One region of the Pyramidobacter sp. YE332 genome, then DNA from elsewhere that is predicted to be linked to it. Evidence: riboswitches for the same ligand, from Rfam matches in the RefSeq annotation. Region 1 holds a riboswitch; each other region holds the start of a gene.
The links. A riboswitch is a leader RNA that binds a small molecule or an ion and turns the genes downstream of it on or off. The one in region 1 is predicted to bind cobalamin.
Positions count from the first base shown of each region.

Region 1 (5,249 bases):
GAACTCCTTGAGGATGTCGTTCTGGATCGTGCCGCTCAGGACTTTCATGTCGACGCCCTGTTCCTGCGCGGCGACGATGTAGAAGGCCATGACGGGCAGCACGGCGCCGTTCATGGTCATGGAGACGGACATCTGCCCCAGCGGGATGCCGGAGAAGAGAATCTCCATGTCGAGGATCGAGTCGACGGCCACGCCGGCTTTGCCGACATCGCCGACGACGCGCGGGTGGTCGGAATCGTAGCCGCGGTGCGTGGCCAGGTCGAAGGCGATGGAGAGCCCCTTCTGGCCGGCGGCGAGGTTGCGGCGGTAGAACGCGTTCGACTCCTCGGCCGTGGAGAAACCGGCGTATTGGCGCACCGTCCAGGGACGGGCGACGTACATGGTGGGATACGGCCCGCGCAGGAACGGCGGGATGCCGGCCATGGAACCGAGATGGTTCATGCCGGCGTAGTCGTCGGCGGTATAGAGCGGCTTGACGTCGATCTGCTCCATGGTGCGCGTGCACAGTTCGGAGACGGAACGGCCCGTCTCCCTGAGGACGCGCGCTTCCCAGTCCTGACGCGATTCGGCGCGGCTTTCTTCCTTGAAGGCGATCTTGGTGAAATCAGGATTCTGATACATGGTTCTAGCACATCCCCTTTTTCTTCTGCATGGCGGTGAGGACCTGGAGGCAGTTGGCTTTCACGTGGATGAAATCGTCGACGCCGGCATCGAGATAGCTCTGTTTGAACTCGGGCGCGGGCGCGCCGGCGAGGAACACGGTCATGTCGGGGCGCTTCTCCTTGATCAGCTTGGCCAGCGGCGGCACGAGTTCGGGATAGGTGTCGTCGGTCGAACAGATCACGGCGGCGTCGGCACCGCTTTTCGCGGCGGCCTCGGCGGCCAGCTCCACGGTCTCGAAACCGTCGTTCTTCAGCACCTCGAAGCGAGCCACCTCGAAGAAGCCCGTGCTGAAATCGGCGCGCGGCTTGTGCTGCGGGATGGGGCCCATGTTGGCGAGGAAAACTTTGACGTTGCCGCCGGTTGTGGCGGCGTAGTCTTCGGTGCGCTTCCTCAGCGCTTCGTACTGTTCGGTCCAGCGGTGCGGCTCAAGCGGCGCGACTTTGAGTTCGCAGGCGCCGGCGGCGTCGAGAGTTTTCCACAGATCGGACAGCAGCGCCTCGGCCGCGAACGCCTCGGCGGCGTGGACGACCTGGCCGCCCTTGCCGCATTTGGCGCTTTCGGCCACGTCTTTCAGCGCCTTGGCGAGGCAGTCGGGGCAGCGGCGTTCTTTGATCTCCGCCACTTTGGCCTCGCGGGCGGCCTTGAACTCGGCTAGGTCGCTTGCGGGCACGTCGAGCGGCGTTTCCGCCATGTTGGCGTACATGTTGTTGCCGACGGCGCGTTCGGCGCGGGTGGCGAGCTTCTTGAAGCGGTCGGCGAGCACGGCGCCGATCTCGTTCTGGATCAGGCCGGACTGCAGCGCCTTGACGATTCCGCCTTCGGATTCGATTTTCTGGAACAGTTCCCAGACGCGGTCTTCGACCTGGCGGGTCAGTGTCTCCACGTACCAGGAACCGCCGGCGGGGTCGACGGCGGCGTCGAAGTTGAACTCGGTCTGCATCATGATCTGCTGGTTGCGGGCGATGCGCCGCGCCTGCTCGGTGGCGGGACGGACGGCCCAGTCGAAACAGTTGACGTTCATGGCGTCGACGCCGGCCACGGCGGCCGAAAAGGCCTGCGTGGACGTGCGCAGGATGTTGACGTAGGGATCGTAGACCGTCGCGGTGAACGGCGAGGTCTCGGCGAACACGTTGACCTTGGCGCTCTCGCCCTCGCAGCCGAAGGCGCGCGCCACGTGCGCCCAGAGCACGCGCAGGGCGCGCAGGCGGGCGATCTCCATGAAGAAGTTGGCGCCGAGCCCGACTTCGAAGCGAAGATGGTGGGCGGTCGCGTCGGGGGCAATGCCGCGCTCCGACATGGCGCGGATCACGGCGACGGCGTCGGCGAGCGCGCAGGCCGTCTCCTGGACGGCGGACGCTCCGGCGTTGGCGTAAATGCTGCCGCGGATCAGGATCGTGCGCAGCGCGCACTGATGGTTCTCGGCCCAGAGCAGCGTCTGCGCCATCTCATCGTACAAGCTGTCGAGCGAGCGGCTCAGCGAGCCGTCGCGGGCCAACGAGCCGACGGGGTCGGCGCCGACGCAGCCTTTCAGGCTGGAAAGCGCGACGCCGTGCTTTTCGCACCAGGCGGCGATCATACCCAGCATCGGCAGGGCCGACGCGCCGGCGGCGATGTGCAGCTCGTGCGCGCTCGGATCGGCGGCGGCGAAAAACTTTTCCAGATGTTCCAGCGCGCAGATGCTGACGCCGCGACGCTCGCGGGCGGGAACGTCCATACCGTGCGTGCTGGAGTAATCGAGCACCGGGTGGATGGCCGTGGCGCCCCTTTTCAGTTCCTCGGCGGCCAGTTCGCCGGCTTGGCGCGGGCAGCGCGCATCGACGCCCTGGGCGATCTCCCAGAGACGATCGTGCTGCGGCGCGCTCTTGACGCCTCTCAAAAAGTCCTGCGCTCCGGGAAAGGCATGGCAGTCTTTCAGATTCTCCACGTCCGCGGCCGTGTAGATGGGCTGAAGTGTGATGCCCTCGAACGTCTTCGTGAACATTTTTTTGTCGAAGGGCGCCCCCTTCAGAGCCACTGCGGCGGCCTGCTTCCACTCCTCGTACGTGGGGACTTTGAACTCGTCAAAGGTGACAGGAGTGATCGGCGCAGATTTCTGCTGGTCTTTTTCCATGATGAATCAAATCCTCCCTGACGCTGAAAATTTTGCCCGTTTCCCCGCTGTCGGAAAAAATTCAGCGAAGAGAACGCGCTTGCGCGGCGAAATCCCGCCCGCGCAAGATTCGCTCTCTGTTCCCCCCGTTTCAGGCCGGTATCCTGACTCGCGCGCAGCGCGCTCACAGTGGCGGGGCCGCTTTGGTCTTTCACCAAATTCCCCGGGCTGAAACTGCATATCATGACTTCTCATTCTACAATAAAAATTCCCTCGAATCCACCTCAAAAGGGCAAAAAGAAACGTTCGGAAGGAAAAAGACGGTTCAAGTTTCAGTGTTGTATTTCGCGCCGCCGAAAAGACGCGAGAGAGAAAACGAACGGCGGCGGCCATGGCTGTCCAAAGAATTGTTGTTTTCTCTCATGTGCGGGCATTTTTCGTCTGCTAGAATCAGGGCGTGGTTCCCGGAGGCGTCCGTAAGCCTCCGGCGGCAAAGGAGGTCTGTCTTGCATGAAAAAAATATTGGCGTCGAACGTTGTCCTGCTGACGATGCTGTTCTTCTTGTCAGCCGCGCGTCCTCTGGCGGCGATGAGCGTCAATTTTTACGATCTGTCGGTCGAGATCCCCGAGGGCTGGTCCTTCAGACAGGGCGAACAGGTCCTGATCTACAACCAGAACGAGAGCGCCGCCGTCATCGTCGACCAGGCCGCCACCACCCGGAGCGGCACCGTCAAGAGCGTGGCCGAAAATCTGGCCGACGCGGTGGGCGTGAAAAAGAACGACATCCGCCGCGACAAAAAAGGCTCGCTGCGCCTGGATTTCGTCCAGAACGGCGAGCCGGTCAACGTCCGCGTGCTGGAAAGCCGCGGCCGCATCCTCATGGTCTACGTCTTCGGCAAAGACGCCGAAGCCAACAAAATCGCCGCCTCCATCGGCGAAAAAAGCGCCGCCGGCCATTGACCGTACGGCGACAAAAATACGCTGCGAAAGGGTCGCTTTGTCCCCCTTCCGCAGCGTATTTTTTATCCGGCACGCGAGCCGCCGCCCAAAGGCGGGCTGAACGGGACTCTTGGCCGTCTGTTTTGCCCCGCTTCGTTTATAATAAGGCCGTTTTCACGCCTCAAAATTTACGCTCTCAAGGAGAATCATCGATGACAGATCCTTTTCGGACGAAAGAGTCCGCTTTCTGCGACTATGCGGAACAAATCATAACGGCTCATCGCGCCCGCGGCCTTGCCGTCGCCGTCGTCGATCGGAGCGGTACGGCCTATCAGAGATTTTTCGGCTTCCGCGACGCGGCGCGCCGCCTGCCCGTCGGCGAGAACACGATCTTCGGCCTGGCCTCGGTGACCAAGTCTTTCACCGCGCTGGCGCTGATGCAGCTGGCGGAGCAAGGGCTCGTCGATCTGCAGGTGCCGGCGTCCGCCTACTGCCCGGAATTCAAAAACGGCGGGCAAGCGCCCGTGAGCGTGGCGCACTTCCTCAGCCACAGCGGCGGCTATTTCCCCATGCCGCGAGCGCTGCTGCCCGACCTCCTGAAAAAACTGGGCGTCGATCCGCGCTCGCAGGAAACGGCTTACGACGACCGCGTCGCCCAGGCGGCGGTCGAACAGGTCGCGCGCGGTCTGGACGCGCCGGCGCCGCGGCTGGGACGCCCCGGCGAATACATGAGCTACTGCAACGACGGCTACGGCATCCTCAGCGACATCGTCCGCCGCTGCGGCGGCGAAGGATCGTACGCCCGCTACGTGGAACGCCGCATCCTCGGGCCGCTCGGCATGGGCCGGAGCACCTGCGAGTTCCTGCGTCCCTCCGAAGACGCCGACACGTCGCTGCTGTACAGCGACGATCTCGGCGTGAGCGAAGGCGACCGCGACTTTTACCGCAGCGCCTTCGTCCTCAACGGCGGCGGCGCGATGAAATCCACGCTGGCCGACCTGAAAAAATATCTGCGCATGTACCTCAACGGCGGCCGCGGCGAAGCGGGCGCGATCGTCGCGGAACGGAGCGTCCGCGACATGGTAAGCCCCCGCGTGGCGGCGAAGCATCATCAGTTCTACGGCTACGGGCTGAGCGTCGGCTTCATGCGCGACCTCACGGTGTACCGCCACGGCGGCAGCCTGCCCGGCGTTTCCTCGCACATCGCCTGGTCGCCGGAACTCGACCGGGGTGTGATCGTGCTGTGCAACACGCAGAACGTCCCCGTCTCCCTGATTGCCGACGCGCTGCTCAGGATCGCCGCCGGCTGGGAGCCGCCGCCGGAAGACCTCTGGACCGACTGTCCCTGGGAACCGGAAGTTATCGAAGCGGCCTGCGGGCATTACCGCTCCGGCGAAGGCGCGAAAGTCACCATCGAAAAGGACGGCCGCGGCATTTCCGTCCTCAACGACGGCAAACCGATGAGCGTACGCATGGTGCGCGGCCGCATGGCCCTGCTGCGCAGCGGCTTCGCCGTGTCGGAGCTGCGCCCCTGCTTCAACGAAAACGGCGCCGTCTG
Region 1 covers NZ_CP133038.1:374,840-380,088, forward strand. Annotated here, with positions in the region: gene scpA (methylmalonyl-CoA mutase) at 1-621, opposite strand, end outside; gene RAH42_RS01785 (methylmalonyl-CoA mutase family protein) at 626-2,773, opposite strand; cobalamin riboswitch at 2,889-3,019, opposite strand; gene RAH42_RS01790 (hypothetical protein) at 3,263-3,712, shown strand; gene RAH42_RS01795 (serine hydrolase domain-containing protein) at 3,904-5,249, shown strand, end outside.

Region 2 (5,249 bases), 430 kb from region 1:
CGCGATACGTGCCGGCGGCGACGCCAAGAACGAGCCCCAGCGCGCCGGAGAGCGTCCATGCCGTGCCCATCAGCAGCAGCGAGGCCTTGAAACGCTCGCGCAGCACCGACGCAACCGGCTGATGCAGCGACACCGACCTGCCCAAATCGCCGTGAAGCGCGCGTTTTGCCCAGATCACATAGCGCTGGAGCGGCGGCTTGTCCAAATCCCATTGTTCTTCGATGTGGGCCCGCTGTTCGTCGGAGACGTTGATCTCGCCCAGAAAGGCGTCGACGGCGTTCATCGGCGAGGCGGTGACCAGAAAGAAACTGAGCATCGAAGCGGATGCAAGCAAGAGCAGCATTCGCGTCAGCGAGCCGCTCAGATATTTCAGAAGGCTTTTATTCACGGGAACGGGAGCTCCTTCCTTTGTCCTGTGTCGAAAAAACGAAAGCATGGCTGAATTCCGCCTTTCGGCAGAACTTCATGAAAAGCCTCAGTCGTCCCAGGACCACTCGTTCATGTTCTCGACGACCGAAAGTCCCTGATTGCGTACGGGGATCTTATTCAGCGGGGGGAGGCGTAGCCCCTTGCGGACGAGATAATTGTTCCGGGGACGGCTGATGTACAGAAACGGCACGTCCGCGGCGGCACGGGCCTCGGCCTTGCTCCAGAACGCGCTGGCCGTGTTCTGGTCCGTGGCGCGCATCGCCTGGTCGATGAGCGCGTCGACGTCGGGATTGCTGTAGGACGACGGATTGTTGATGACGGCCTTGTTGATGTTGGAGGAATGGTAATACAGTCTGAAGTCCATGGGGCTGGGAGCGCCGACGCTCCAACACGTAGGGACCGCGCGGGCTTTTCGGCATTCCGCCCAGGGCGCCGATCTGGCGATGATGCGGATGCCGAGAGCTTTGGCGTTATCAGCCAGCGCCACCACCGTATTGTAGCGATCCAGATCGTTGCTGCGGCCGGTGACGGTGAACTCGGCCTTGACGCCGTTTTTCTCGCGGATGCCGTCTCCGTCGGTATCTTTCCAGCCGGCGTCTTCGAGGAGCTTTTTGGCTTCTTCGACGCGATTGTCCTCAAAATCGATATGAGCCGCCCAAGGAAGCGTGTCGCTGCCAATCGAGCAGGCCGGCGTGCCCATGCCGTTCAGAGCGCGTTCCACCAGCTGCCGGCGGTTGATGCCGATATCCAGCGCCTTGCGGATCGCGGGGTCGCACGTCACGTTGTTGCCCGTCTTGCTTCCGTCGGGGGCCGTTCCCTCCGGAATGACCGGCAGGTTCACCGCCAACGTCCCCAGGACGTCGAGGCTCAGCAGCTCCATCCCTTCCACCGCCGAGTGCGCGTACTCGGAATTGACGAGGACGAGATCCAGCTGCCCCGATTGAGCGGCGGCCAACGCCGCGTCTTCGTCGATCTTGAGAATCGTGACACGCCGGAACGGCGATTTTGTGCCGTAATAATAGGGGTTCGGTTCGAGAATCAACTGCTGATCTTTCTGGAAATCGACGACGCGCCAGGCTCCCGAACACACCGGCCGGTCGCCGTACGCTTCGTGATAAGCGTGCGCCGGCACGATGCCCACAAAGCTCAGAGCGTAAGGGAACAGCGACGAAGGCTCGCTCAACGTGAATTCTACCGTGAAATCGTCGAGGGCCTTCACGCTCTCCATGACCGTCAGGTCGGCGGCCGAAGCGCTGGCCTTGGTCTTCTCGTAGGTGAAGACGATGTCTTGGGCGGTCAGCGGCGTGCCGTCGGCGAACTTTGCGTCGCGGCGGATCTCATACGTGTAGCTGAGACCGTCGCCGCTGATTTTCTCGCGTATCGCCAGATCTTTTTCGAGCACGTTGTCCTTTCCCGACTTCAGCAGGTGGCAGTGAAAAATATCGGGCCCCCATACGCCGTGCCCGAGAATGGGATCGAATTTGCCCGCCACCATGTTGACGCCCGTAGAGATCACGATCTCGTCCTTCGCCATGGCCGTGCCGCAGAGCACGGCTGCCAGAGCCAACGCCGCAAGAAAACTCTTTTTCATGTCTGCCTCCAAAGTATGCTTGCGCGGAAAACCGCGCTCTTGGCGCTTTGGCCGGAGAGTGAAAACGAAAAAACACGCCGGCTGCGTCCGCAAGGACACAAACCGGCGCGTCCGTTTTCACGCGCACTCGGCGCTCGCTTTGGGCACGGCGAACGCTTCTTTCGAAAATGTGTAAGTCTCCTGACTCGCGCTCTGGAAGACGATGGTCTTGCCGCGTTCACGCCTGTCTTCCCATGGCGAAGCCACAGTGACGGACTTTCGTCCCGGCGCCCATACCACGGCGGCGCTTCGGCGTGACCTCGCGCTTACAGTGCCGGCCGCGCGGGGATTTTCACCCCATTCCATTTACGCCGTTTCCGCCGAACGGAAGGGAAACGGCGACACATTTTCCGCAATTCTTTCCATGCAGCGAGTTTAATATAACTTCGTGAAAAAATCAATTGACGACAAAGAAGAGATGTCGTTGTTCAGTGATAAAGTCCCCCATAACTGTTCCAAGAAAATGTCACTCTGAGATAATACCGTTCATGAAACAGGAGCGAATGACATTGTCACAAAAGGAACTGGATCGTATCAGGATTATCGGAGCGCTTGTCGACGGACGCATGACGAACAGGGAGGCGGCGGAAAAGCTGGGGCTCTGTCAACGGCAAATCATCAGGATCAAAAAGAGGTTCGTCGTTCAAGGGGCGGCGGGGCTTGTTCACGGCAACCGCGGCAGAACGTCTCGGCGCAGGATCGGAGATGAGGTTCGGGAGTCGGTGCTGAAGGCGTATGAGGAGGTCTATTACGATTTCAACTTCTCTCACTTTGCGGAATGCCTGAACGAACGAGAGGGGATCGGGATCAGTCGTTCGAGTGTCGTCCGCATTCTGAAGGACGAGGGGATCAGGAGCAAGAAGAGTGCGCGGCGGCGGCCGAAGCTTCACCGTTCTCGACCGCGGAAGGTGGCCGCGGGGATGTTGTGGCAGACTGACGCCACGTCGTTTGAATGGTTTGGCAGGGGGAACGGGCGTGCGACGCTGCACGCTTATATTGACGATGCGACGGGGATCGTGACTGGCGCCTGTTTCACTGAGAACGAATGTATGGCGGGCTATGTCGCCGCGCTGGGGATGGGGATCGAGGGGTATGGGCTGCCGATGGCGATTTACAGCGACCGGCATACGATTTTCCGCTCTCCAAAGGCACGGGCGCAGGATGATGAGGATCGGATCGAAGGGAATGAAGAAAATGAAGGGAATGAGGCGGGGAAGGAGGAGCCGTTAAGTTGTTTCGGACGGGGGCTGAAGGATCTTGGGATCGGGCAGATCTTTGCCTTGACGCCGGAGGCGAAGGGGCGTGTCGAACGTCTTTGGAACACGATGCAGGACAGGCTGCCGGGGAGCTGAGGCTGCTTGGCGTCTCGGATATCACGGCGGCCAACGAGGTTTTGCCCAAGCTCATCGCCAGGCACAATCGGAAGTTTGCCGTCAATCCGGCTGAGGGAGAGGACGTTTATGTGAAGCCGGAAGGAAAAGTCGATTTGGATTTTCTCTTTGCGCGTCGCGAATCTCGCAGGACGGATCACGGCGGCATGATCTCCTACGGAGGTCGTCGGTACGTTCCGGCGGCGGACGATTGCCTCGGGATGGCCCAAACGACGGTTGAGGTGCGTGAAACGTCGACCGGGCGGATCTGGGGTGTTTCCAAGGGCAGACGGATCGAGATGAAGGAGGTTGAAAGTCAAAAACGAGTCAACTCCGATGAGGCATCGGCAAAGAAACGGAAAAGCGGGCTTGTGAAAGCGCACACCGCCGGAATCCTCATTCCCAGCGTCAAAGAAAGCGTGGCTTACCCGCAGCATTGTCCAGGGAAAGCGTCCCAATGGCCCGTCCGGTGCCACTGCCGCGACGCCGGGGGTCGTTTGCGAAGGAACTAGGCACGCGAAGCAAGATACAGTTTGTACAGCGCCTGGGTACCGTCGTTTTCGCCGCCTTCGTCAGCCAGGCGGCGGTAAAGTTTGTCGGCCAGCTCCAGCCCGGGCAGGTCGAGCTTCATCTCCCGCGCGCAGTCGAGGGCGATGCCCATGTCCTTGATGAAGTGCTTGACGTAAAACCCGGGCTTGAAATCGCCCTTCAGCATGCGCGGCGCCAAGTTGCTCATCGAAAAGCTGCCCGCCGCGCCGCCGGAGATGCTGGTCAGAACCGACTGCGGATCGAGCCCGGCCGTGCGCGCGTAGGCCAGCGCTTCGCAGACGCCCATCATGTTGGACGCGATGGCGATCTGGTTGGCCATCTTGGTATGCTGCCCCGCGCCCCATGTGCCCTGAAGCCTCCATTCTTTGCCCATGGCGGCGAACAGCGGCTCCGCCAGCTTGAACGCCGCTTCCGGGCCGCCGGCCATGATCGTCAGCTTGGCCTCGCGCGCCCCTACGTCGCCGCCGGAAACGGGCGCGTCGAGCGCCTCGCCGCCCAGCTCCCGCGCTTTGGCGCCGATTTTCGCGGCCAGCAGCGGCGACGAGGTGGTCATATCGATGACCAGCTTGCCCAGAGCAAAGCCCGCGAACAGACCTTTTTCGCCGAAGTAGACCTGCTCCACGTCGCGCGGATAGCCGACGACCGTGATCACCGCCTCGGCCGCGCGCATCACCGCGGCGGGGCTGTCGGCCCATGCCGCGCCGGATGCCAGCAACGTTTCGGCGGAAGCTTTCGTGCGATTATAGACTGTCAGCTCGAAACCGGCTTTCATCAGGTTCGCCGCCATCGCTCTCCCCATCACGCCCAGCCCGACAAAACCGATCTTCTTCAAAGTCATCAGAATCTCTCCTTTTTCATCAGATCCCGCGCGGCGCAAGCCGCGCTCGTCTTCCTTTTTGTTTTATTCTAGCACGGATCGTTCGCATGAAGAGCCACGAGTTTTCTCCGCTGGATATTTATCAAGCCGGTATGAAAATGTTATAATGGCGCAAATTTGAAAAACCCAGTCAGGAGGCCTGACCATGGAATACAGACTCAGTCACCGCGCCCAGAACCTGCGCCGCTGCATGATGGACGCCTTTCATCTGCGCGACGCGAAGGACATGATCTTCTTCAACTCAGGACAGCCCGCGGCGGATCTTTATCCTCGCGCCCTGCTGCGCGCCGTCCTCGACGAGCTGCTCGCCGAGGAGCCGCAGATACTCGCCTACCCCGGTTCGCAGGGCGACGAAGAACTGCGCAAAGCCCTGGCCGAACGCCAGAACCGCCTC
Region 2 covers NZ_CP133038.1:2,719,888-2,725,136, forward strand. Annotated here, with positions in the region: gene RAH42_RS12760 (ABC transporter permease) at 1-388, opposite strand, end outside; gene RAH42_RS12765 (ABC transporter substrate-binding protein) at 476-2,020, opposite strand; cobalamin riboswitch at 2,173-2,421, opposite strand; gene RAH42_RS12770 (ISNCY family transposase) at 2,548-3,411, shown strand; gene RAH42_RS12775 (hypothetical protein) at 3,375-3,941, shown strand; gene RAH42_RS12780 (NAD(P)-dependent oxidoreductase) at 3,938-4,816, opposite strand; gene RAH42_RS12785 (PLP-dependent aminotransferase family protein) at 5,001-5,249, shown strand, end outside.
Region 2: another riboswitch for cobalamin. It lies ahead of RAH42_RS12765 (ABC transporter substrate-binding protein); the one in region 1 lies ahead of RAH42_RS01785 (methylmalonyl-CoA mutase family protein).

Region 3 (5,249 bases), 930 kb from region 1:
GCCGGTAATGACGGCGCGGACCGAGTTGATCTCGATGGGATTGTGTGCGGCCGAACGCTTCAGGAACTCGAGCATGGCGGGCACGAGGAACAGCACGGTACAGCCGGCGTCGCGGATCGCCTCGAGCGTTTTCAGCGGCGGCATGAATGCGGGCACGGCGGCGACTTTCGCGCCGGCGTATTGGGGCAGCAGCATGGAGAGCGTCAGGCCGAAGGAGTGGAAGTTCGGCAGCGCCCAGATGATCGTGTCGCTCGGATAAATCGGGAAATGTTTGCAGATCGAGCGCACGTTGTCGACGAAATTTTCGTGGCTCAGCGGCACGGCCTTGGGCAGGCCGGTCGTGCCCGAGGTCGTGAAGAACACGGCCCAGTCGGACGTCGTCGTTTTGCGTTCCACGCCGCGGAATTTGTCAAGCGTGCCTGTCGTCGGCTCGATCTCCACGACGGGGTAGCGCAGCACGCCCGCTGCGGCTTTGGCGTCGCCGCGCGCGACCGCGATCGCGAACGGCTGCACGAGGTCGATGGTGGGCAGCAGATTGTCGGTGCCGGCGCGCATGTTCAGCGGGACCAGCGTGCCTTTCAGGGTCCAGACGGCAAGAGTCAACGTCAGCAGCGCCGGGCAGTTGGGCAGCAGCGTCATGAGCCGCTGCCCTTCTTTGAAACCGGCCGCCGTCAGCGCTTCGCGTTCCGCGGCGACGGCGTCCAGCAGCGCCTGCCCCTTCAGCCACTCCCCGTCCCACCAAAACACATCCGCGGCGGCGCGTTTTCTCAAACTCTCCAGCAGGAGATCTTCAAGACGTTCCATTTGTTTCCTCCTCAGATAAAGCGGCGGCAGAATCTCCGCGCCGGCCGGCTCATTTCTCAGCTTGGCGCGCCCTGGCAAGGACGCATTTCAAGAATTCTACACGATTCTCCTTTTCAAGGCAAACGGATGCTTTTATGTCTTCAGTCCGGCTCAGCACTGATACTTCATGGGCACGAACTGGGGCATTTCGCTGAAGCCGAGCTTCTCGTAAAAGGCTTGGGTGCCCGGAGCGCCGACCAGACCGATCCAGTCGATCCCGACGGCGCGGAGTTCCTTCACAAGCCGGGAAACGATCTTCTTCCCCCAGCCCTGACCGCGGTAATCGGTGCGCACCACGATGTCCTGAATGTAAGCGTCGCTGACGCCGTCGGAAAGGGCGCGTCCCATGCCGACCAGCTCGCCGCCGTCGAACAGCGCCACGAACCGGAAGGAATTGGCCACCATCGCGGGGATGACGTCTTCGCTCCAGCCCTCTTCCCACCAGCCGGCATCCATGTAAAGATCGACGACCGCCTCGGGGCGGAGCGATGTAACCACTTCAAGGCGCAGTGAATTTTCCAATTAAGAAGCACCTCCATGAGAAATGTAACGCGATATTTTCTTCGATCACCGGTTATATGGTAATTTTTCGCCGCCAAATTGGCAAGCGCCGATTGCAGAATTTTGTCGCCGCGTCCGCCCCCAAAAATTCGGCGGCGCGTTTCTTCGGCACGGAGCCGGGGCTTCGTCATTTTCCGCCGCGCAAAAAACGTTTTCATCTTCGTTATGTTTCATTGAAGCGGCTGCGACTCCGTGTTATAATGACGGCAATCGAACATGGAACTCCGTTTAAAGAGGAAGCCGGTGGAAATCCGGCGCGGCCCCGCCGCTGTAACTCGGACAAATCCGAAGCACGTCACTGATCGCGTTATTGGGAAGACTCGGACGAGGATGAAGAGAAGCCAGAATATTCTTTAAAGGGAGCTTGCAAAGGGGGAATGTTTGCGTGGGCGAACTCCTGTGCGGCTGACCAGTGACAGCCGCGGCGGAAGGACACGACGCAGGGTCGTGTCTTTTTTTGTCTCCCGAGGCCCGAGCTTCGGAAAAAAATTTCATGAAAGGTCGTCTGATGAATATGTCCTTTAAGTCCATGATTCTCGCCGTCACCCTCGTGGCCGTCGCTTTCTCCGGGATCGCCTGCGCCAAGGAAGCCAAAAAGGAAGAGAAACAGGCCATCCTGATCACCTCTTTCGGCACCTCCATGCCCAGCGCCCGCAAAGCGATCGACAATCTGGTCGTCGCCGCCAAAAAGGCGTTCCCCGGCGCCGAGGTGCGCTTGGCCTTTACCTCCAACATCATCCGCCGCAAGCTGGCCCGCGAAGGCAAGAAGAACGTTCCCCCACGCCCGTCATGGCTTTGGCGCAGCTGAACGACGAAGGGTTCGCTACGGTCGGCGTGATGCCGACGCACATCATCCCCGGCGCCGAATACGACGAGATCAAGAACGTTGTCGAAGCTTGGGGCGAACTGAAAGGCAAATACGGCATCAAGGATCTGCGCCTCGGCAAGACGTTCCTGTCCAGCGTCGAAGGCTGCGACGAGATGGCCGCGATCCTCGTGAAGAGATTCGAAAAACTCGCCGGCAAGGACACCGCCGTCGTGCTGATGGGACACGGCACGCCGCACCATATCGCCAACGCCATGTACAGCCAGCTTCAGGTCGCCCTAAACAAAGTCGCCGACGGCCGTTTCTTCATCGGCACCGTCGAGAACACGCCGCTGATCGAAGACGTCGTCGCCGCGCTGAAGAAAGCCGGCTACAAGAAGACGCTCGTCTCGCCGCTGATGATCGTGGCCGGCGACCACGCCAACAACGACATGGCCGACAAAGACGATCCGGAGTCCTGGTACAGCATCCTCAAGAAGGAAGGCTTCGCCGTCGAGACTTACATCAAGGGCCTTGGCGAGGACAAGAACGTTACCGCCGCCTTCGTGGAACACCTGAAGGAAATGATGAAGTAAACATGCCTCCGTCGCCTGTCGGAAATCTCGAGCGCTGGCGTTCGCAACTTCGTGCGCGATACTTCCGCCTCGGAGCGGCGCTCGGCGTTCTGCTCTTTCTGACGGCGCTGTGGCGAATCACGCAGGGAGAGTGGAATATTCCACTCTCCCGCGTCTTTGAACTGCTCTCGCCGTTTCTTCCCGCCGCCGAGAGCGAGACCGCCGAGGCGCTGGTGATCCGCGCCGTCCGCCTGCCGCGGTTCTTCGCGGCGGCGGGAGCCGGGGGGCTGCTCGCCGTCTCGGGTGTCGTCCTGCAGGGGCTTTTGGCCAATCCGTTGGCCGAACCTTACACGCTGGGCATCGCCGCGGGCGCGGCGTTCGGCGGCGCGGTGGGATTTTTCTTCGACCGCTTGGCGGTGACGCCGACGGCGTTCGCCGGCGCGCTCGGTTCGCTGGCGCTGGTCAATCTGATCGCGCGCAAAAACGGCGGCAGCGGCGCGTATCTGGTGCTGGCGGGCATCGTCGCCAACGCCGTGCTCTCGGCGGGGGTGACGCTTCTCAAGGCCGTCGCCGACGACAAGCTGGGAGCGATCGTGCTCTGGCTGATGGGCAGTTTTTCCGGCGCTTCGCCCGCGGCGGCGCGTCTGGTCTGGCTGGGCGCGGCGATCACGCTGGTCCCGGCCTGGCTTTACGGGCGACGGCTCGACGCCGTCTCGCTCGGCGAAGGGCAGGGGGAAATGCTCGGCGTCGACGAGAAAAAACTGCGGCGGCGTCTGCTCTGCGCCGCATCGCTGGGCACGGCCATGAGCGTGAGCAGTTTCGGCATCATCGGTTTCGTGGGGCTGGTGGCGCCGCATGTCCTGCGGCTCCTCATCGGGCCCTCGCACCGGCCGCTGCTGGTCTTCAGCTTCCTCGCCGGCGCTCTGCTGACGGCGCTGGCGGACGGAGCGGCCCAGCGTCTCGGGGAACTGCCCGTCGGCGTGATCACGGCGCTGATCGGCGGCCCTTTTTTCTGCTGGATTCTGGTGAAAAGAAAATGACCGCGCCGTCTCTTTCGTATTGTTTGCGCGATCTCAGCGCCGGCTACGGGGACCGCGAAGTCCTCAGAGGCGTTTCCGGCTCGGTCGAACCGGGGTTGGTGACGGCTCTGATCGGCCCCAACGGCAGCGGCAAAAGCACGCTGCTCAAAACGCTGGGCGGTTTTTTGCCCTATCGGGGCAGCCTCGCGCTCGGCGGGCGCGAGATCCGGCGCTGTCCTCGCCGCGAGCTCGGCCGCCTGCTCGGCGTCGTCGCCCAGCAGGCGGTCATGAAAGCGGCTTTCAGCGTCTACGACGTGATCGGTTTCGGCCGTCTGCCGTACCAGCGTCTGCTGGCTCGGCGCTCGCCCGCGGACGACCGTGCCATTCAGGCGGCAGCCGAGCGTCTGGAAATCGCGTCGCTGCTCTTCCGCCCCGTCACCGAACTGTCGGGCGGCGAGCGGCAGCGCGTGCTCCTCGCCATGGTACTGGCCCAGGATCCGCCCATCTTTTTGCTCGACGAACCGACTTCGGCCATGGATCCCCGCCAGGCCCAGCATGCCTTCCGCCTCATGCGCGGGCTTGCCGCCGGCGGGAAAACTGTGATCGTCGTCGCCCACGACATCAACGCCGCGCTGTCCTGCGCCGACCGTTATCTCGCTCTCCGCGGCGGCGAACTGATCGCCGCCGGGCGCGCGGATCGCATCGACGGCGGCGTGCTGGAAAAACTTTACGACACGCCGTTCGTCCCCTACATTTCGCCCGAAGGTGATAAAGCATGGCATCCTTCTTCAAAAAAACGCTGATCATTTTTCTGATGGCGTTCGTTTGGGCCGCGCCGGCGACGGCTTACGAGCGCATCGTTTCGCTCTATTCGGGGCACACCGACAACATTATCGCCCTGGGCGGCGAGGGAAGGTTGATCGCGCTGTCGAAAAACGACGAACCATCGCGCCTCACCGATCTGCCGCGCTTCGCCCTCAACGTCGGCGCCGAGGCGCTGCTGGCGCTCAAGCCGGATCTCGTGCTGACGCGTACGCTGGTGGAAAAGCAAAATCCCGAACTGCGCGGCGTGCTCGAACGCGCCGGAGTTCCCGTCATGCGCGTCGATCCGCCCTCGTGGGACTCTTTCACCGCCTACCTGCGGGCGCTGGCGCCGCTGATCGGCGTTGCTCCGCAGGCGGCGGAAGCCCAGTTCGCGCAAGCCTGCGATGAAATCCGGCAGGCAGCGGCGGCGCGACGAGGCGGCCGCCCCGCGCCGTCGGTCTTCGTCGAAGCCACGGCCAAGGAACTGCACACCTGTTCCCCCGATTCGTGGGCGGCGCATCTGATCGAACTGGCCGGAGGCGCGAACGCCGCCGCGGAAGCCGAACCGATCCGCCGCGGCAGCGCCGTCGCTCCCTGGGGAGTAGAGCGCGTCATGAAGCTGCTCGCCGGGGGACTGGACGT
Region 3 covers NZ_CP133038.1:2,220,591-2,225,839, reverse strand. Annotated here, with positions in the region: gene RAH42_RS10500 (AMP-binding protein) at 1-804, opposite strand, end outside; gene RAH42_RS10495 (GNAT family N-acetyltransferase) at 955-1,365, opposite strand; cobalamin riboswitch at 1,586-1,777, shown strand; gene RAH42_RS10490 (sirohydrochlorin cobaltochelatase) at 1,913-2,212, shown strand; gene RAH42_RS10485 (sirohydrochlorin cobaltochelatase) at 2,194-2,805, shown strand; gene RAH42_RS10480 (iron ABC transporter permease) at 2,808-3,824, shown strand; gene RAH42_RS10475 (ABC transporter ATP-binding protein) at 3,848-4,606, shown strand; gene RAH42_RS10470 (ABC transporter substrate-binding protein) at 4,618-5,249, shown strand, end outside.
Region 3: another riboswitch for cobalamin. It lies ahead of RAH42_RS10490 (sirohydrochlorin cobaltochelatase); the one in region 1 lies ahead of RAH42_RS01785 (methylmalonyl-CoA mutase family protein).

Region 4 (5,249 bases), 260 kb from region 1:
GAACAGAAGACGGCGGAATTTCGTCACGTCCACGCCGAGCGCCGCCGCGTTCTCGTCGCCCAGCAGCAAGGCGTTGAGCGGGCGCGACTGGGCGATGAACAGGGCAAGAGAACCGATCAGCACGAAAAAAGGCAACGGCAGACGATCCCATCTTGCGCCGCCGAGCCCGCCGAGCATCCAGAACATCGCCGATTCGGCGCCGTTGCGCTGTTCCAGATAGACCATGAAATTGGTCACGGCCATAAACACGTACGACACGGCAAGTCCCGACAGGACCATCCGCACCGGCGTCAGGCCGCTGCCCTGACGCGCTATGGCGAAAACCAGCACGAAAGCCAACGCCGCACCGGCAAAGGCCAGCGCGGAGACTCCGGACATGCCGGTCAGAGCGATGCCGAAAACCCGCGTCATGAAGAGCATGGCAAACACCGCCCCCGCACATGCGCCCGAAGAAATCCCCAGCAGATAGGGATCGGCCAGCGAATTGCGGACCAGCGACTGGATCACCGCCCCCGCGGTGGCAAGGCCCGCGCCGACGACAGCGCCGAGCAGCACGCGCGGGAAACGGATCATCCAGACGATACCGACTTCGTTGCGCGGCCATTCCGCCCCGAACCATTGCCAGTCCGGAAACATCTGATGGAGGATGATGCCCCACACATGCCGGAACGGCAGCGGCGCCGTCCCCATCGATACTCCCAGAGTTACGCTGAAAAACAGCAGGATCGTCAAGAGGATCAGCAGCGGCGCCAGATCTCGTTTGACAAAGAACCGGTTCACTTAAAATATCGCGGGATACAGCCCGCGAGCGATCAGTTCCAGTCCGCGAACGGCTCGCGGACCCGGATAGACTTCGTCCACCGACATGTAGATCAGTTTTTTGTCGCGGACGGCTTTGACGCCCTGCAGCGCGGGATGGTCGAGCAGCATGGCCTTGCTTTCGTTTTCCGGCGTGGCGCGGTATTCGAGGATCAGGATCACGTCGGGATCGCGGGCGACGACTTCTTCCCACGTCACCTTGATCCAGCTGCTTTCCACGTCGTCGAAGACGTTGGCGGCATGCGCCAAGCGGAGCAGAGCGCTGGGCATGGCCTGTCCGCCGCAGGAGCGAGGCACGTCTTCGTTGGGCGTTCCGAAGCTGCGGAAGATGAACACGCGCGGACTTTCTCTCACGCCGTCAAGTTTTTCCCCTACGGTCGCGACTCTCGCTTTCATGCCGGCGATCACCGCCTCGGCCTTATCCTGCACGTTGAAAATCACGCCCAGGGTGCGAAGGTCGTTATAGGTATCTTCCAGCGTCACAGGCGGCTTGTCCATCACGCGGATCAGCGATTCCGTGATGGCGTAGCTCTTGACGCCATGCTTTTCCAGCTCTTCGGGCGTGACGGCGTTGCCGGCCGTGCTGCCGGGGATATCGAGGCCGTAGTTGTAGCCCGACAGGAAAAAGTCGGGATTGGCGCCGAGCAAAGTTTCCAGCGCAATGTAACCTTCCTGGGCCACGGGGATCTTCGCCAGCTTCTCGCGGTATTCGGGGGAAACCTGGTGTTTCGAGCCGGGGAATCCCGCATAACCTACGAGCCGGTCTTCAAGACCAAGCGCGAACATCAGCTCGATGATATTGCTGTCGCCGTTGGTGACGACGCGCTCGGGCGCTTTTTCAAAGACGATCTTGCGGTCGCCGTTCTCGACGGTTACGGGATAAACCGTTTCTGCCGCGCCTGCGGCTGCGGCGAAAAAAACGGCGCTCAGCAGCGCCGCAAAAATGACGTGAAGCGATTTCCTCATCATAGGACCTCCGATTCAAATAAGATGACAAAGCGACGCGGCCCCGAAAGGCTGCGAAAAAAGCCCTGCTCCGCGGATCGTTCCACGAGAACAGGGCCTGCATTTTTTCAACGCACGACGGAGCGCCGTCCGTCCTTCTGCGCGCACGCCTTACGGACGCAACGGCAGGCCTCCTGAAAAGCTTCTTTCAGCTACTTGAACAGTTCGGGATAAAAGGCTTTGGAAATCAGTTCCAGGCCGCGGATGGCGCGGGGGCCGGGATAGGCGTCTTCGATGCGAATGATGTAAACGCGCCCATCCTTCACGGCGTTCACGCCCTGCAGCGCGGGATTCTCGAGCAGCAGCTTTTTACGTTCCTCGCCGTTCGTCGTACCGGCTTCCAGCAGCAGGATCACGTCGGGATTGCGCGCGACGACCTCTTCCCACGTCACCTTGATCCAGCTGCCGTCGACGTCGGCAAAGATGTTGCGCGCCTTCGCCATCGTCACCAGAGCGCTGGGCATGGCCTGAGCGCCGTTGGAACGGGGAGGCTGATCGGGGGCGCTCCAGGTGGGATGGATGAACACGTTCAAGGGCTTGGCCAAGTCGAGCTGCGACAGCTTGGCTTCCACCGCCGCGGCGCGCGCTTTCATGCCGTCGATCACCTGCCGCGCCTTGTCCTGCGCGTCGAAGATCACGCCCAGCTTGGTCAGGTCGGCGTAGGTGTCCTCGAGGCTGACGATGGGCTTTTTCATCACGTGGATCAGCGACTCGGTGATGGCGTAGCTCTTGACGCCGTGCTTTTCCAGCTCTTCGGGCGTGATGGCACCGCCGGCCGTGCTGCCGGGGATGTCAAGTCCGTAGTTGTAACCCGACAGGAAAAAGTCGGGATCGGTGCCAAGCAGCGCTTCCAGCGTGATGTAGCCGGGCGCGGCAACGGGGATCGCCTTGAGCTTCTCCCGGTATTCCGGCGAGACTTGACCGCCGTACTCGGGGAATCCCGCGTAGCCCGCCATGCGGCTTTCGAGGCCGAGGGCGAACATCAGTTCAATGATGTTGCTGTCGCCGTTGGTGACGACGCGCTCGGGCGCTTTTTCGAAGACGATCTTGCGGTCGCCGTTCTCGACGGTTACGGGATAAACGGTCTCCGCCGCGAAGGACGCCGCGGTTATGGCCAGTAAACCGGCTGCCGCAAAAAAGCTGCGAAGAATCTTTTTCATGCTGTGAACCTCCTGCGCAAAAAAACGTGACCCGGCCCCCGCCGGCTCGCCTCTATAGAAAACGCGGGCATAAAAAAAGACACGGTCCGCGGCCGTGCCTTTAGAGACAGTGATATCTGCTGCCCTGAAAAGATTTCGCCCGCGCAAAAGCCTTCCTTCGCGTCGCCCGGCGCGTATCCTGACTCCCCATCGTCCTCCGCGGCGCCCTTCCCAAAGGCCGAAAGCCTTCAGTGAGCGTGATACCGCTTCGTCAGGGGTTACAGTGGCGGGGCCGCGCAGGATTTTCACCTGCTTCCGACGCCCGGCGACGTTCCATTTTCACATATTTTAAGCGCCTCCAGGCCCCCTGTCAAATCCTGAGGCAGGACGGGACTGAAGCGGGACCCGCGCAGACAGCGCGGCGTTTTTGTGCTATGCTTGGCTCACCAAATGGGATCATTCCGAAGGGGAGGTCGCTCGTTATGAAACGTATTCTTGCAAAAATTTTCCCGGCGCTTTTCGCCGCCGCGGCGTTGGCTGCGCCCGCCATGGGCGCCGATCTGCGCGAGCTGCTCGCGGCCACGCGGACGGCGCAGAAAACCGGCGAGATCATCCTCGTCGTCGACCGCACCCTGACCCTGTGGAAGAAAAGCGATGCCGGCGCCTGGCAAAAGACGCTGGAAGCGCCGTGCGGCTACGGCAAGCTGGGGCTGACGGAAAACAAGCGCGAGGGCGACAAAAAGACGCCCGTCGGCGCCTTCCCGATCCTGCACGCCTTCGGCAACAAGCCCAACCCCGGCACGGCCATGAAATGGCGCCCAGTGACGCCCTCCTCCTACTGGGCCGACGACGTAAACCAGCCGAAAATCTACAACACCTGGGTGGAGAGCGCGAAAAAAATCCACGGCGAACACCTGGCCGACTACTATCAGTACGATTACGCCATGGCCGTCGGCTACAACTCCGACCCCACCGTGCCGGGACGAGGGTCGGCCATCTTCGTCCACGTCAAATCCCGCCGCCACTGGACCACCGCCGGCTGCCTCTCGCTCGAACGCCGGGACATGATCGAGCTGCTGCGCCAGTGCCACGACGGCGCCTGGATCGTCATCGTCCCGAAAGCGGAGCGTCTCGCCCGTTTTTAGACGGAGCCATACCGAATACAAAAGCCATTTCTTTCATCATTCGCCGCGGCGATAAAAACTGCCCCGCCTTTCTCGGCAAGCGAGAAAGGCGGGGCAGTTTTTATCGCCGCGGATCAATCCTGAGGCCTGTTCAGCGCGCGGTCGAGGTTGCGCACGAAATCCTGCGTGTTGGTGACCATGCTGACGGCCGTGACGGTGCCGCGGTCGGACAGCTTGTTGACGGCGAATTCCTGCACGTCGACGGTATACATGTAGACGGGACGGACGACGCCGTCGAACTCGTTGTACGAGGGGGTCATGTTGCCGGTGGCGATGGTGTAAAGGATCGCTGACATCATGATCATGGTCGAGGTCTTGCGGGCGTGGACGCGCATGGCGTTCTGAGCGGCGTAGACGTTGTTGCAGGCGCCGGGCAGGGCCAGGCGGTCGCGGATGGTGCCGGCCATGACCAGAGCTGTGCCGCATTCGACGCAGGCCTTGACGAAGCCGTCTTTGACCTTGCCGGAGGCGACGAGCGCTTCCAGCGAACCGTAGGAGTTGGCGAGGTTGATGGTGTCGTAGAGGTTGTAGGTGCTGTTCTGCTCGTGTTCGAAGATTTTCTGTCCCCACGACGTGTCGAAGACGCCGCGCTCGAGATCGAAAGCGGCGGTTTCGGAACCGCAGAAGACGGCCTGCACGTAGCCGTTGCGGATCAGGCGCTCCAGGCCAAGACGCGAGTTCTGGTCGAGGGCCAGCGCCGTACCGATGACGAGCGTCACGTAGCCGCGGTGTTCGCGCTCGTGCCGCAGCACTTCGTAGAGCGTGTCGTAGTCGAGCGAGTAGGCGGTCTCGCGCGAACGGCCTTCGCGGAAAGCGAAGGTGTCGGAGGTCGCGGTTTCGGCGAGGAAGCCCTGCGTCCACACGTAGATGCCTTCGCTGGCGTCTTCGGTACGGCCGATCACGACTTTGTCGCCTTTTTTCAGGTTACGGAACTCGACGATCTCGACGCGCTCCCGGCCGGGCGTGTCGCGGGCCACGCAGACGGTGTCCATGCGGCTCTGCGTCGCCAGTACCCATTTGTCGTTGATCTTGAAATACTCGGGGTAGACCGACAGGGCGTGGTAACGACGGGGGCTGATCCCGTCGCGCTCGACGGTTTCGA
Region 4 covers NZ_CP133038.1:117,611-122,859, forward strand. Annotated here, with positions in the region: gene RAH42_RS00590 (iron ABC transporter permease) at 1-780, opposite strand, end outside; gene RAH42_RS00595 (ABC transporter substrate-binding protein) at 781-1,785, opposite strand; gene RAH42_RS00600 (ABC transporter substrate-binding protein) at 1,977-2,984, opposite strand; cobalamin riboswitch at 3,135-3,341, opposite strand; gene RAH42_RS00605 (L,D-transpeptidase family protein) at 3,446-4,108, shown strand; gene RAH42_RS00610 (hypothetical protein) at 4,222-5,249, opposite strand, start outside.
Region 4: another riboswitch for cobalamin. It lies ahead of RAH42_RS00600 (ABC transporter substrate-binding protein); the one in region 1 lies ahead of RAH42_RS01785 (methylmalonyl-CoA mutase family protein).